3 regions of the Arthrobacter sp. SD76 genome follow, and region 1 is predicted to be linked to each of the others. Evidence: riboswitches for the same ligand, from Rfam matches in the RefSeq annotation. Region 1 holds a riboswitch; each other region holds the start of a gene.

Region 1 (4,935 bases):
AGGGTCGAGGACAGGGTGAACAGGACGCCCGTGGCCAGCAGGTTGCCCATGGGAACGGCGGACTGCGGCCAGCTGGCCCAGAAGCCGCGCGAGTGGCTGGGGCTGTGCTCTGCCACCAGCAGCACGGCGCCGCCCCATTCACCGCCGACTGCGAAGCCCTGCACGAACCGCAGGAACACCAGCAGCGCCGGTGCCCAGTAGCCGATCTGGGCGAAGGTGGGCAGGCAGCCCATGAGGAACGTGGCAACGCCCACCATGATGATGCTCAACTGGAGGAGCTGCTTGCGGCCGAACTTGTCCCCAAAGTGGCCAAAGACAATTCCGCCGATAGGCCGGGCAACGAAGCCCACGGCGTAGGTGACGAACGCGGCAATAATGCCGTCCAGTTCCGTGCCCGAATTGGGGAAGAATGTTTTGCCGAACACCAGTGTGGCGGCAGATGCGTAGAGGAAGAACTCATACCATTCCACCACCGTGCCGGCCATGGAGGCCGTGACGACTTTCTTCAGCCCTGAGGCCTTGACGTCGGTTTCCTCGAGCCGCCCTGCGGCGGAGTGTTCCGTACTCATGAATGAACTCCTTTGGCGTCTCCGTCGACACCACAATGGGACCGGATGGCGGCTTTGTGATTTGCATAACAAAACCGCAGGTTCACACGAGTATTGCTTGGTACAGCCGGGAGCTCAACGCCGAATACTGCAGAAAGCATCTGCAAAAATGCACACTTGGCGCGGCGGCACACCGCGTGCCAAGGCGTGAAAGCGTCCGGGCTGCGCAGTGGTTCAGGGCAGGAGGTGCTGGCGGAGCTGGTTCCCGAGCTGACCGATTTCCGTCAGGAAGCCGTCGTGGCCGATCGGCGCCTGGATCAGGTGTACGTCCACGTCCCCCGGCAATGCCCGTGCCAGTTCCTGCGACTGGGACGGGAAGTAGAGCCGGTCCGAGTCGACGGCCGCGATGAAGAACCGGGCCTCGGAGCGGGCCAGCGTCTCGGCCAGCGTTCCGCGCCCCCTGCAGACGTCGTGGCTCATCAGCGCCTCGGTGATGGCGATGTAGCTGTTGGCGTCGAAGCGCTGGACCAGCTTGTTGCCCTGGTGGTCCAGGTAGCTCTCCACCTGGTAGCGGCCGCGGGCCGACAAGCAGTCAGCCTGCAGCGGCGATTCGGGGGCCTGCGGCTCCCGGCCGAACCTGCCCTCCAGTTCGGCGGCGGAGCGGTAGGTGATGTGGGCAATGCGCCGCGCAAGGGCCAGGCCGTCCTCGGGGAACGGGCCGCCGTAGTAGTCGCCGCCGTTGAAGTTGGGGTCCTGGCGGATGGCGAGGGTCTGGGCCTGGGCAAACGCGATCTGCTCAGCCGTGCTGGCGGCGCCGACCGAAATCACGGCGCAGCGCTTTACCCGCTCCGGGTAGGTGACGGCCCATTCCAGGGCGCGGGCACCGCCCATGGAGCCGCCGAGGACCGCGTACCAGCTGCCGATTCCGAGCTGGTCTGCCAGCCGGGCCTCTGCCACTGTGCTGTCCCGCAGCGTCACCAGGGGAAGCGGGAACCCCACGGCGTCCCGTCCGGGGCGGGCGACGACGGCCCGGTGGACCCGTAGCAGCCGCCCACGATGTTGATGGACACCACGAAGAACCGGTCAGTGTCCACGGGGGCGCCGGGCCCGGCGAGCTGTTCCCACCAGCCGGGTTCGTCGCTGTCGCCGCGGGTGACGTGGGTGCTGCCGGTCAGGGCGTGCTCGATCAGGATGGCGTTGCTGCCGTCCGCGTTGAGCGTGCCCCACGTTTCGTAGGCGAGCGTGACGTCCGGCAGGTAGCCGCCGGCTTCCAGTTCCAGGCCCCCGATGGAGGCGTAACGGACAATTCCGTGCTCGGGAACGGTGGTACGGGTGACGGTAACCGTCATGGCAAGACCTCTTCTACGCGCTTGCCCACCGGCGGAATGACCGGCAGGCCAGGTCTTCACCCGGGGCACCCCACCGCGGAAGGAGGGTTGCCGGCCAGCAAGCCGGGGCTGTCACTGGCACTCATGACCTGGTTCGAGTGTACGAAACACCACCCGCCCCGGGCCAAGAGTGTGACTGGTTGTGACTTCCCCGGCCGTGCGCACCCGGGTGGCCACCCGCCGTCGGGCGTTGCTCCCGGCTCAGCTCCCCGGGCCGTGCGCTCAGGCGCCTGAGGCCTCCTTTGCCGCGCGGAAGCCGGCCTCGAGGTCGGCGAGGATGTCGTCGATGTGCTCCAGGCCCACGGAGAGGCGGACCAGTCCCGGGGCGACGCCGGCCGCGGCCTGCTGCTCCGGGGACAGCTGGCTGTGCGTGGTCGACGCCGGGTGGATGACCAGCGAGCGGACGTCGCCGATGTTGGCAACGTGGGAGTGCAGTTCCAGGGCGTCCACGAACCGCTTGCCCGCTTCGGCGCCGCCGGCCAGGTTGAAGGCGACGATCGCGCCGGTGCCCCTGGGCCGTACTTGCGGCCGCGCTCATACCAGGGACTGGAGGGCAGCCCGGCGTAGGCTACGGATTCGACGTCGTCCCGTGCTTCCAGCCACCGCGCAACCTCCTGGGCGTTGGCCACATGGCGCTCCACGCGCAGGCTCAGGGTCTCCAGTCCCTGCGAGATCAGGAAGGCGTTGAAGGGCGAAACGGCCGAACCGAGGTCACGCAGGAGCTGGACCCGGGCCTTGAGGATGTAGGACAGGTTGGCTCCCAGCGCTCCGCCCTCCCCCAGGTCGCGGCCGTAGACGAGGCCGTTGTAGGTGGGGTCCGGCGTGTTGAAGCCGGGGAAGCGTTCCGGGTCCTTGCTGAAGTCGAACTTGCCTGAATCGACGATGACGCCGGCAATTGCGGCGCCGTGGCCGCCCAGGTATTTGGTGGCCGAGTGGACCACGATGTCGGCGCCCCATTCCAGCGGCCGGATCAGGTACGGCGTGGACAGCGTGTTGTCCACGATCAGTGGTACGCCGGCCTCATGGGCGGTCCGGGAGACGCCTTCGATGTCCAGCACGTCCTGCCGTGGGTTGGACACCACCTCGGCAAAGAACAGCTTGGTGTTGGGCTGGACCGCCTCGCGCCAGTGGTCCAGGTTGTCCGGGTCCGCCACGAAGGTGACGGAGATGCCGAACTTCTTCAGGGTGTGGGCAAACAGGTTGTAGGTGCCGCCGTAAAGGCTGGGGCTGGCCACGATGTGGTCACCGGCCTCGGCGATGTTCAGGACGGCGAACGTCTCTGCCGCCTGCCCCGAGCTGAGGAGGAGCGCGGCGAGGCCCCCTTCAAGGCTGGCGATCCGCTGCTCCACGGCGTCCTGGGTCGGGTTGCCGATGCGCGTATAGATCGGGGCAAGCTCGGCGAGGGCGAAGCGGTTCGCGGCGCTCTCGGCGCTGGGAAAGACGAAGGAGGTGGTCTGGTAGATAGGCAGGGCGCGGGCGCCGGTGGCAGCATCCGGTTCCTGGCCGACGTGGATCTGGCGGGTTTCGAAGGACCATCCGTTGGACATTCAAGGCTCCTTTGACTGGGCCCGGCATGCTGGAAGCACCACGGGCCGCGCTTGCCATCCGGCCTTTTGCCGGACGGCCAGGTCCTCACCCGGGGCACCCCACCGCGGATGGAGGGTTGCCGGCCAGCGAGCCGGGGCTGTTGCTGGCACTCATGACCTGGGCCCAGTGTAGGAGTGCTCCGGGTCGGGCGGACACCATTGTGACGAACATGGTCCTGCGGGTTTTCCTCCCGTGGAGCAGGTCTCGAGGTTGCTGAAATCGGAAAATCCCAGTAAGGGTACCCTTAGCTGAGAGCCCGATCACAAAGTGCCAAGATGATGGCATGCGCATGGATCACGTCTCTTACGCCTGTGAACACGATGGCCTCGCGGCCACCACCGAACGTATTTCTTCTGCCCTCGGCGTTGAGGCAGTGAAGGGCGGGGTACACCCCCGGTTCGGTACCCGGAATATGATCATCCCGCTCGCGGGACACAAATACCTTGAGGTCGTGGAGGTCCTGGACCACCCGGCGTCGGACAAGGCTCCCTTTGGACAGGCCGTGCGGGCCCGCTCCGCAGCGGGCGGCGGCTGGATGGGTTGGTGCGTCGAAGTTGACGACCTTGCTCCGTTCGAGGCACGCCTGGGACGGGCTGCCGTCAACGGCAACCGCAAGTTCCCCGACGGCCGCGAGCTGGTGTGGAAGCAGATTGGAATCCTGGGCCTCATCGCCGATCCCCAGGTGCCCTACATGCTGAAGTGGGAGGGCGATCCGTCGCTCCACCCGTCCAACGCCTACGAGAGCAACATCAAGATGAGCTGCCTGACCATCGCCGGCTCGGCCTCCCGGGTTACCGAATGGCTGGGCGAGCCGGTGGAAAAGCCGCTGGAGGATGTTGCCGTTGAGTGGGTTGCCCCGCACGGCACGCCCGGCATCCTCTCGGTGACCTTCGAAACCCAAAACGGAGCGGTCACCATCTGACCTTCCCCTGACCGGGCATTTGGCCCGAGCGGGCTTCGGCCGCCATCAGGATGTGACAACGGCGTCACTTCCTGATGGCGGCCGAAGTCATTTAACCCGCGGGTGTTGTTTTCCCCTGGCTTAGGTCTTTTGGCATCAGCCACTCAAAATGTCACACCCTCCCGCGATGATGTGCGTATGGGAAACGGCATGGGCAGCGGAGCTAAGAGGAAGGCGCTGTTTCCTGCCATCGCGGCTCCCGGCGCCGGGCAGGGAGAAGCATGCGGAACAGCTCCAGCGCAAATTGTCAGTGCCTCCCGCGATGATGTGGGTATGGGAAACGGCTCAGGGACAGCAGCGGCGATGGAAGGCTTTTATGCCACTGCGGCCGCGCTGAATGGGCTGTTCCTTGAGGAAGAAGCCTTGAAGACCGCGCTTGCCAATGGAGATGCGGACGGATCCGGGGTTGATGTTCTCGGCCGACTGTTTGAACTTCGGTTGGAACGGCTTG
Region 2 (4,935 bases), 2.6 Mb from region 1:
ATCGTCCTTCACCCGTGGCCCGTACACCATGCCCACCACCAGGCCGGAGAAGAGGACAAACAGCTCGGCACCCGAAACGAAGCCCACCGCCTCCTGGGTGAGCAGCTGGAACAGGGACGTCATGCCCAGATGGTTGACCACCACGAACACAATGGCCAGTCCGCGCAGCAGGTCCACGCGGGAATCCCTGCCGGACGGGTCCGTATAGCTCCAGGCCGTTGCGGCGTTGACGCGGCGCGGAATCTGCCACAGAGCCACAAGGAGGATGACGAGCGCGGCCCCCACGGTCCAGGCTGCAGGCCCGGCCAGCGTGTTGGCCCGGACATAACCGCTGCCGCCGGCGGACACTTCCGTGACGGGACCGGTCACCAGGGCGAGGCCTCCAGCCGTTCCAGCGCCGCCCGGGCAACCTCCGGGCTGCCGGTCAGCAGCCAGTCGATGCTGGCCACGCCGGTGTCCCTGGTGCTGGTGCGCTCGTCCCAGACCACCGCGGCCGTCCTGCCAAACTCCGCCGAGGTGGCTGTGCCTACCACCTGGTCCCACCAGCCGGTCTTGATCTCAGCTTCGGATGCGCCGCCGGAGGCCGGGCTGTAGAAAGCGGCGGTCTGCAGCAGGAACGGTTTGTTCCGCCCTTGGGCATAGGTGGCGTAGAAGTTCTCGCCTCCTGAAGCCGTCAGCATCTCCGCCAGCTCGCCGGCGCGCGGAAGGGTATTGACGGCCGCGCCGCCGGCAGTGTCGTCGTGGAAGGCCGTCAGGCCAACCCAGTCCACGGCGTCATCACCGGGATAGTACGGTTCGTAGGCGCTGTCGGACCCGTCCCAGGCGCCGTCGCCGTTTGTATCCAGCAGTTCGAACCCGTCGCTGCCGGGAGCCGGGGCGTTCCGGTTCCGGTCAAAGGGGTAATCCTTGCCCAGGAACGGCTCCCAGACCATGACTGTCCGGCCGTCGCCGGAATCCTTGAACGCCGCGGACACTGTCCGGAACGCCTCCCGGTACGCGGCCGGCTGCTGGCCCCACTCCACCCAGCCGGCGTTCATGTCCGGGGCAAACCGCACCAGCACCTGGCCCTGGAACTGTGCGGTCAACCGGCGGATTTCCCGAGCGAATGATCCGGCAGCCGCGGCGTCGATCTGGTCCAGCGGCACGGTGGGCTTGACCGTGAGCATGGCGTGGGACCCCTGAAGCGATGACTGTTCAAGGAAGCCCTTGATGTCGTTCTGCTCGGAGGACCGGTACGGAAAGGCGATGTCGTGTCCAAAGACAGCCGGCGACGCTCCCAGCCGCTCGGCAAACCCCGCGGCAGTGTCCTCGCCCCATTCCAGGACGACGCCGAGCATCGGCTCCCCTGCATCCGGGGCGGGTTCGGCCGCCCGGGCCGGCCCCGCCGACAGGACCGCTGCCACACATGCAACAACAAGTGCGGCAAGGAACGCCCAGGCCAGGCGGAGGCGGCAGGGCGCGGCTGTTCGCATGTTCAAAGGGACCCCCAGTGCTGATCTTCGACGGCGGGGCGCTGCCCCCTAAGAACTGTATCGGGCCGCCCCTCCCGCGATGGGATAGAAAAAGCCCTCCCACCTGCTGTAATGCCGCCGTCGGCCGTCCCCGGGAAGGGCACCGCGACCGCATCCCCGGCAGCGTTTCCGCTTCAGTTACGCAACATGACGACAACGGCGATGCGGCCGCCGGTGCCAGATGTTACGTTTTTGGGGAGTAATCGAGTACCGGCGCCAAGCCCTGACTGGCCGGTCGGCAACCCTCCTTCCGCGGCGGGGTGCCTCAGGTGAATACTCGGCATATCGACCGATTCGAGCTGCAAGCGTGAGAGAAGGAGATCCGTCGTGTCCGACGCCCCCGAAGAAAAGCTGTCCTACCGCCTCATCAGCGGCCCGGACAACCGTGAATTCTGTGAGCGGATCTCCACCGCGCTCGCCGAAGGCTACGTCCTGCACGGAAGCCCGGCGGCAGCCTTCAACGGCACCAGCGTCATCGTGGCCCAGGCCGTCGTCCTGCCCGCCGCCATCGCCTCGGCGGACGCCGCCGTCGCCACCGCTGTTGACGACCTGGAAGCAGCCAACGAGGACCTCGAGTTCGACGGCGAGGGCCACGCATGAGCTACGCAGGAGACCTGACGCCGGAGGAAGCCTGGGCCAAGCTTGAGCAGGGTGCCATCCTGGTGGACGTGCGCACCGAAGGCGAATGGGCCCACATCGGCATCCCGGACACCAAGGCCACGGACAACGATCCGCTGTTCATCCAGTGGACCTTCCCCGGCGGCATTCCCAACCCGGATTTCCTCAAGGACCTGAGCCAGCAGGCGCCGGAAGACTCCAGTACCGAATTGGTGTTCATCTGCCGCTCCGGCCAGCGTTCCATCTCCGCCGCCATCGCCGCGACGCAGGCCGGTTTCACCTCCTACAACGTCCTGGAGGGCTTCGAAGGCGATCCGGACCGCTACGGCGAACGGACCGTCAATGGCTGGAAGAACCGCGGCCTGCCGACCAACCTCGGAAAGAACTAAGTGACCTTCAATAACGACGCCGCCGGCTGGAACCCCGACACCCAGGCCGTCCGCGGCGGGCTGGATCGCACCAACTTCCAGGAAACCTCCGAAGCGGTCTTCCTGAACTCGGGCTTCGTGTACGAATCCGCCGCCGCTGCGGAACGCGCCTTCACCGGCGAGGACGAGCGCTTCGTCTACTCCCGGTACGGCAACCCCTCCGTGGCAACCTTCCAGGAGCGGCTCCGGCTGCTCGAGGGCACGGAGGCATGCTTCGCCACTGCGTCCGGCATGTCCGCCGTCTTCACCGCCCTGGGCGCCCTGCTGGCTGCCGGGGACCGCGTGGTGGCCGCCCGTTCGCTCTTCGGTTCCTGCTTCGTCATCCTGAATGAGATCCTGCCGCGGTGGGGCGTGGAGACGGTGTTCGTGGACGGCCCGGACCTGGAGCAGTGGCGCGCCGCCCTGTCCCAGCCCACCACCGCCGTCTTCTTCGAGTCCCCGTCCAACCCGATGCAGGAGATCGTGGACATCGCCGCGGTCAGCGAACTCGCGCACGCCGCCGGGGCCACCGTCGTCGTCGACAACGTCTTTGCCACTCCCCTGCTCCAGCGCTGCGGCCAGCTGGGCGCGGACGTCATTGTCTACTCGGGCACCAAGCACATCGACGGCCAGGGCCGGGTGATGGGCGGTGCCATCCTGGGCACCAAGGAGTACATCGAGGGCCCGGTCAAGCAGCTGATGCGCCACACCGGCCCGTCGCTGTCGCCGTTCAACGCGTGGGTGCTGACCAAGGGCCTGGAGACCATGGCGCTGCGTGTCAACCACTCTTCCGCCACCGCCCTCCGGCTCGCTGAATGGCTGGAGCAGCAGCCTGCCGTGAGCTGGGTGAAGTACCCGCTGCTGAAGTCCCACCCGCAGTACGACCTCGCAGCGAAGCAGATGCGTGCCGGCGGCACGGTGCTCACCCTGGAACTGCCCCCCTCCGGCGGCCGCTCGGGCAAGGAAGCCGCCTTCGCGCTGCTGGACGGGCTGCGGATCATCGACATCTCCAACAACCTGGGCGACTCGAAGTCCCTGATCACGCACCCGGCCACCACCACGCACCGCGCGATGGGGCCGGAGGGGCGGGCTGCCATCGGGCTCAGCGACGGCGTGGTGCGCCTGTCCGTCGGGCTCGAGGATGCCGACGACCTGATCCGCGACCTCGAACAGGCCCTGAAGCAGATCTAGCTTTTATCCCGCGGTACATCGTCCGGCTGGAGCTCCAGCCGGACGTCCACGGCGTCGCCCGCCCTGATCCGCGCTTTGTCCCGGACAGCCTTCTTGACGGGCAGCAGGTATGAGCCCATCTTGTTGTCCGGGAAGATGGACGTCTCCCAGCGGTGGCCGCCGATCTCCACCGCGACCTTGACCGAGCCGAAGGCCTTGTTCCCGGCTTCGCTTTGCTCCGCAATGTCGTCCGCCACGTCCGGCGGCAGCGTGAGGAAGTGCCATCCCGCTTCGCCGGGATAGAGCCAAAGCTCGGCATGGAAAGAGTACGACGGCGCCACGCGCCGAGTATGGCACGTGGCCTTCCCTAACGCCACGGCTGCCGTCCGGCTAGGCCTGCCGCACCCGCAGCAGGTCGGGAACGGCATCGACTTCGGAGAGGTCAAGGTTGCCGCGCATGGTGACGTTCACGGCGTGCCTCACTACGGCACCGAACCCCATGTCCTCAGGCGGCGGTCCCGCCAGCTCCTGGTCATGGACCCGGCGTTGTTCCGCTGCCCCTGTGCCGCGCGCGATGATCGCCTCTACGCCCTGCCGCGCCAGGTCGAGCTCACCCTGCTCCTCGAGCACCGGCGCGAGGTAGTCCACCAGGGCGCGCGCCACGTCAGGCGCGGGCGCGGGCCGGAAGCTTCCGAAGTCCAGCAGTTCCCCGCCGAGCCCTCCACTGCTCGCCTGCCAGGACGCCATCCTCAGCAGCGCGGTCGGAACCGGTGCAGGGTCGACGCCTTCGCGCCACTCCCGGCCGGCGGTCTCCACGAGGGCACGGACCAGGACGGCAAGGAGGGCGGCGTCGTCGGCGCGCAGGCAGACGTCCGCAACCCGCACCTCCACGGTGGGATGGTTGCGGGACAGCCGGGCATCAAAATAGATCATCCCTTCGTCCAGCATCACGCCCGTGTCCAGCAGCCTCGTGACCAGCCGGCGGTAGGCGGGGTAGGTGCCGTAGATGCCGGCCGGCCCCGCGGTTGGCCAGCGGTTCCAGGCCTGGGTCCGGTAGCTTTCAAAACCTGTCTCCAGCCCGTTCCAGAACGGCGAGTTGGCGCTCAGCGCCGTGAGCACGGCGAGTTTGTCGCGGATGCGGTCCAGGACCGCCACGCCTTCGTCGGGTGACTCCACGAAGGTGTGGACGTGGAAGCCGCAGGTCAGCTGCTCCTGGGCGGTCAGCCCGA
Region 3 (4,935 bases), 1.3 Mb from region 1:
CATCCGCCAGGTCGTAGTCCCTGGTGTGGCCGGAGTTCCGGATCCGCACCATCAGGGCCCCGCCGAACGGCCGGCGCCCCACCACCTCGACCTCGGCGTCAAGGTCGATCTCTTCAGCCGACAGATAGCGGAGCAGGTCCGGGTTGTCGTCGCTGATGCGGGTGATCCTGCCGGTGTGCCCCTGATCCAGCTCGCCCATCAGGTGGGCCCGGGGCATCAGGACCTTGCCGTCCGCGGTGGGGATGGGATCCCCGTGCGGATCCCTGCTGGGATCGCCGAGTTTCGCGGCGACACGCTCAATGAAAGTGTCCGACACCGCGTGCTCGAGCAGTTCGGCTTCGTCGTGGACCTCATCCCAGCTGTAGCCGAGCTGCTGGACAAGGTAGGTTTCGATCAGCCGGTGGCGCCGCACCATGGACAAGGCAAGCCGCAGGCCTGCATCCGTGAGGGTGATGGCACTGTACGGCTTGTGGTCAACAAGGCCCTGGTCCTTGAGCTTGCGGACCATTTCCGACACCGACGAATTCGCCACGCCCAGCCGTTGGGCCAGCTGCGAGGACGTGATGGGCTTGTCCTGCCATTCGGTAAAAGAGTAGATGACCTTGACGTAGTCCTCGATGGAGGAGGAGGGCGCGCTGGTCTTCACAGGACCAAGCCTACCGAATGGCCAGGGAGCGCGGCGGAACCGCTCATACTTTGACTGCCCGCCAACACAAGGTCAGGTACGGCAGCCCGATGGCTTCGTCCGCGGCATGCCCCAGGTGTTCATGCAGGTACCAGTCGAGGTTGGCGAGGACCTTGGCGCGGGTGGCATCGCCGGCACGGAGGTAATAGCTGCGCGATTTGGTCAGTTCGATCAGGTCTTCGGTGCTGACGGTGTCCTGCCAGTGCGTCACGTGGCCCTCCAGCTGGCCGAATTCCGGACCCACCACTGGCCGGTGGCCGGGCTTGTAGACGTCCCCGGCGTGCATGATCCGCGAGAGCCGGTGTACCCACGGGACTGTGGTGTCCAGTTGGTTCCAGACAAGCCCGAGGATGCCGTGCGGACGGAGGACGCGTGCCAGTTCAGTGCTCGAGGCAAGGGGATCACACCAGTGCCAGGCCTGGGCAACGGTGACGACGTCGAAGGCGGACGCCGGGAGGCCGGTGGCCTCGGCGGTTCCCAGGACCGCGGTGGCGCCGGGATAGTGTGCCTTCAGCTGGTCCAGCATGTCCGCTGACGGGTCGACGGCGGTGACAGACAGGCCGCGTTCCAGCAGCAGTTCGGTGAACTTGCCGGTTCCTGCGCCGGCATCGAGCGCATCCCGCGCACCGGCCGGAATCAGCCAGTCCGCAGACTCCGCGGGATAACCGGGCCGGACCCGCTGGTAGTGCCGGCCGCCCTGCTCGAAGCTCTTTCCCAGCTCCCTGCGCCGCCCATGATCCAGCCTGGGGCCACCCCGAACCACCTGCGGCCTCCTTCAGTCAATGCCTTGCGGTACCTTCCGAATTTACCGCATCAGCCGGACCGGTCAGTCGTCGGTGCAGGGAGCAGCGCCGGCGGTGCCCGGCGTGTTCGGGGCCCAGTGCGGGTAGGTGCGGGTGTCGTTGGCAGGAACCCAGCGTCCCGCGTCCACCACGTAGTCCCAGCCGAGCCCGTCACGGCGCAGCTTGGCGATCCCGGCCAGGAGCCTCTGGGCATCTTCCAGCCGGGAACCCACGCCGAAGCTGGCGCGGAGCGAACCGGAAGGCAGGCCCAGCCGCTTCAGCAGGGGGTGTGCGCAGAAGCGCCCGTCCCGGAGGCCCACGCCGTGCTCGGCCGAGAGGTACGCAGCCACCAGGCCGGCGTCGTAGCCCTCAACGGAGAAGTTGACTACACCGATGGTGTCCGTGTCCGGGTTGCTGTCCTTGAAGATCTGGTGCACCGTGACGCCGTCGATCTCCTGCAGGCCCTCCACCAGGAAGGAACGGATGGCGGACTCGTGCGCGTGCCAGCGTTCCTGGTCGAGGCCCGCGATGACCTGGGTGGCCTTGGCCAGCGTGGCGGCACCCAGGACGTTGGGGGAGCCGCCCTCGTGGCGGGCCGGTCCGGTCGCCCAGCTGACGCCGTCGAGCCTGGCTTCCTTGACGGCGCCGCCGCCGGCAAGGTGGGGGGTACCGGCGTCGAGCCAGTCCGGCCGTCCACCAGGACGCCGGCGCCGAAGGGCGCGTACAGCTTGTGGCCGGAGAAGGCGACGTAATCGACGTCGTCCGCGCTGATGTTGATGCGCCGGTGCGGCGCCAGCTGGGCCGCGTCCACCACGATGCGGGCCCCGTGCTGGTGGGCCAGGGCAGCAAGGGCGCGGACCGGGAGGATCTCGCCCGTGACGTTGGAGGCACCCGTGATGGCCAGCAGGCTGACGCCACCCTGTTCCAGCTCGGCGCGCACAGCGTCGATGGTGCCGGCGATGGTGTCGGCAGCAACGATGCTCCGGTGGGGAACGCCCTGCCACGGCAGGAGGTTGGCGTGGTGCTCGATGTCCAGGTACAGGACGTCGCCGGCGGGCCGGCCATCGGTGAGGGGCAGGCAGCCGGCCAGCAGGTTGAGCGAGTCCGTGGTGTTCCGCGTGAAGATCACGGAGTCGTCCGGGCGGCCGCCCACGAATTCGCGGACGATGCTGCGGGCGTTTTCGTAGACCGAGGTGCTGATCTGGGACGCGTAGCCGGCACCGCGGTGGACGCTGGCATAGAAGGGCAGGATCTCGTTCAGGTAGGCGGAGACCACCGAGAGGGCGGGGGCCGAAGCGCCATAGTCGAGGTTCGCGTAGCGGATGTGGCCGCCCGAAATCAGAGGTGCCTGGATTTCCGCTCCGGTGACGGCTGCAAGCGGACGGCCGGCCAGCGCCTGGCGCTCGTCGAAGACGGAATCGGCGGTAATAGCGGCGTTGGGGGAGACGGTGGCAGTTGTCACAGAGACCTCACTTCAAAACAGGACTCCGGTATCAAGGGAATCCGCGCTTGCCGCATCCGCTCCGGACCGGCCTGGTCGTCACCCGGGGCACCCCACCGCGAATGGAGGGTTGCCGGCCAGCAAACCGGGGTTTTGCGCTGGCACTCGTGACCTGGTTAAGAGCGTAGAACATGGGGCGGCCAGGACTGAAGCCGGCGCAATCGTTAAGGCTTTTGTTACGCGCGGATGGAAATCGCGCCTTTCGGCGAAGAACACGACGGCGGACACCTCCTTCCGGAGGTATCCGCCGTCGTTTGTTCGGTTGCCGGGGTCTTTAGAGCAGGTCGTCCAAACCCGGGTTCAGCCGCTGCAGCACTTCCGAGTGCAGGATGGAGTTGGTGGCCAGGGCGTTACCGCCGAAGGGGCCGTCCTCACCCTCCAGCGAGGTGAAGCGTCCGCCGGCCTCCACCACGATCGGCACCAGGGCTGCCATGTCGTACAGGTTCAGCTCCGGCTCGCAGGCGATATCCACCGAGCCCTCGGCCACCATGCAGTAGGACCAGAAGTCGCCGTAGGCGCGGGTCCGCCACACCGATTCGGTGAGCCCCAGGAACTCGTCCAGGTTTCCCCGCTCCTTCCAGCCGGAGAGGCTTGAGTAGGACAGCGAGGCGTCGGAAAGGTTGGAAACGTTGGAGACCCGGAGCCTGGTGGCCGCGGCGAGCGAACGCCCCATGTAGGCGCCCATGCCCTTGGCGGCCCACCACCGCTTGCCGAGGGCCGGGGCGCTGACGACGCCGACCACCGGCTCGCCCTCGTCGACGAGGGCGATCAGGGTGGCCCACACGGGGACGCCGCGGACGAAGTTCTTGGTCCCGTCGATGGGGTCGATGATCCAGCGGCGCGAGCCGTGGCCGGTACTGCCGAACTCCTCACCCAGGACCGCGTCGCGCGGGCGGGAGCGGGAGAGCTGGCCGCGGATGGCTTCCTCGGCGGCCTTGTCCGCGTCGGTGACCGGCGTCAGGTCGGGCTTGGTCTCCACGTGGAGGTCCAGTGCCTTGAAGCGGCTCATGGTCTGGTCATCCACGGAGTCGGCCAGGACATGGGCCAGGCGCAGGTCATCGTTGTAGCTCGAAGCGGGTTGGATCATGGTTCCAAACTACCGTCTGCAGGCAGTTCTGCTGGGAGATCGGCGTTGTCAGTTGACGCTGCCGAGCTCCTTTGCCTCCTGCGCTTCCTCCCGTGGATCCGCTCCGAGCAACCGGCGCAGCGAGGCCAGCCGCGCTTCTCCGGTGGGTCCGGCATGGCCCGCGGCGACCCATTCATCCAGGCCGCAGTTAACGGCACTTGCCGTGTGCTTGCAGCCGCGTTCGCAGGCGTCGGTGCCGGGTGAGAGGTCGGGGAAGGACCGCAGGATCCGGTCCGGGTCCACATGCGCCAGGCCGAACGAACGGATGCCGGGGGTGTCGATGATCCAGCTGCCCGGCGGGGCGTCCACCAGCCGCAGGGCCAGGGCGGACGACGACGTGTGCCGGCCCCTGCCGGTGACCGCGTTGACGCCGCCGGTGGCACGCTCGGCTCCCGTGAGCGCGTTGACCATTGTTGACTTGCCGACGCCGGAGTGTCCGAGCATGACGGTGACCTTGCCGTCCAGGTAGGACCGGAGCGCGGCAACTGCCGCGCTGTCCAGCCGGGCGGACAGGCCGTCGTCGGAGCGCGCGTCGATGCCGGACGCCTGGGTGTCGGCGGTCCGGCTGATGATCACGGGAAGGTCGAGGTGCGTGTAGTTGGACAGGAGCTCCGCTGGATCCTTGACGTCCGCCTTGGTGACGAGCAGGACCGGCTCGATGCCGGCGTCGTAGGCCGCCACCAGCGCGCGGTCGATGAAGCCCGTGCGGGGTTCCGGGTTGGCGGCGGCCACCACGATCACCAGCTGGTCGGCATTGGCCACCACGGCCCGCTCCACCGGATCCGTGTCGTCGGCGCTGCGCCGCAGGAGGGTTTTGCGGTCCTGGATCCGTACCAGCCGG

Evidence for each region. A riboswitch is a leader RNA that binds a small molecule or an ion and turns the genes downstream of it on or off. The one in region 1 is predicted to bind S-adenosylmethionine.
Region 2: it holds a riboswitch for S-adenosylmethionine, as region 1 does, so the genes downstream of both, ACPEE0_RS00310 (DUF1737 domain-containing protein) here and ACPEE0_RS13095 (bifunctional o-acetylhomoserine/o-acetylserine sulfhydrylase) in region 1, are expected to answer to the same signal.
Region 3: it holds a riboswitch for S-adenosylmethionine, as region 1 does, so the genes downstream of both, ACPEE0_RS06760 (aminotransferase class V-fold PLP-dependent enzyme) here and ACPEE0_RS13095 (bifunctional o-acetylhomoserine/o-acetylserine sulfhydrylase) in region 1, are expected to answer to the same signal.

What each region holds. Positions count from the first base shown of each region.
Region 1 covers NZ_JBNBLR010000001.1:2,676,375-2,681,309, forward strand. The annotation lists gene ACPEE0_RS13085 (MFS transporter) at 1-569, opposite strand, end outside; partial or broken gene metX (homoserine O-acetyltransferase MetX) at 783-1,897, opposite strand; SAM riboswitch class IV at 1,910-2,026, opposite strand; partial or broken gene ACPEE0_RS13095 (bifunctional o-acetylhomoserine/o-acetylserine sulfhydrylase) at 2,159-3,483, opposite strand; SAM riboswitch class IV at 3,526-3,641, opposite strand; gene ACPEE0_RS13100 (VOC family protein) at 3,807-4,445, shown strand; gene ACPEE0_RS13105 (DUF222 domain-containing protein) at 4,758-4,935, shown strand, end outside.
Region 2 covers NZ_JBNBLR010000001.1:71,944-76,878, reverse strand. The annotation lists partial or broken gene opgC (OpgC domain-containing protein) at 1-1,472, opposite strand, end outside; SAM riboswitch class IV at 1,710-1,825, shown strand; gene ACPEE0_RS00310 (DUF1737 domain-containing protein) at 1,839-2,111, shown strand; gene ACPEE0_RS00305 (rhodanese-like domain-containing protein) at 2,108-2,518, shown strand; gene ACPEE0_RS00300 (O-succinylhomoserine sulfhydrylase) at 2,519-3,727, shown strand; gene ACPEE0_RS00295 (DUF1905 domain-containing protein) at 3,724-4,047, opposite strand; gene ACPEE0_RS00290 (glutamate--cysteine ligase 2) at 4,097-4,935, opposite strand, start outside.
Region 3 covers NZ_JBNBLR010000001.1:1,367,020-1,371,954, forward strand. The annotation lists gene ACPEE0_RS06750 (metal-dependent transcriptional regulator) at 1-646, opposite strand, end outside; gene ACPEE0_RS06755 (class I SAM-dependent methyltransferase) at 690-1,448, opposite strand; partial or broken gene ACPEE0_RS06760 (aminotransferase class V-fold PLP-dependent enzyme) at 1,512-2,929, opposite strand; SAM riboswitch class IV at 2,968-3,081, opposite strand; gene hisN (histidinol-phosphatase) at 3,243-4,055, opposite strand; gene rsgA (ribosome small subunit-dependent GTPase A) at 4,104-4,935, opposite strand, start outside.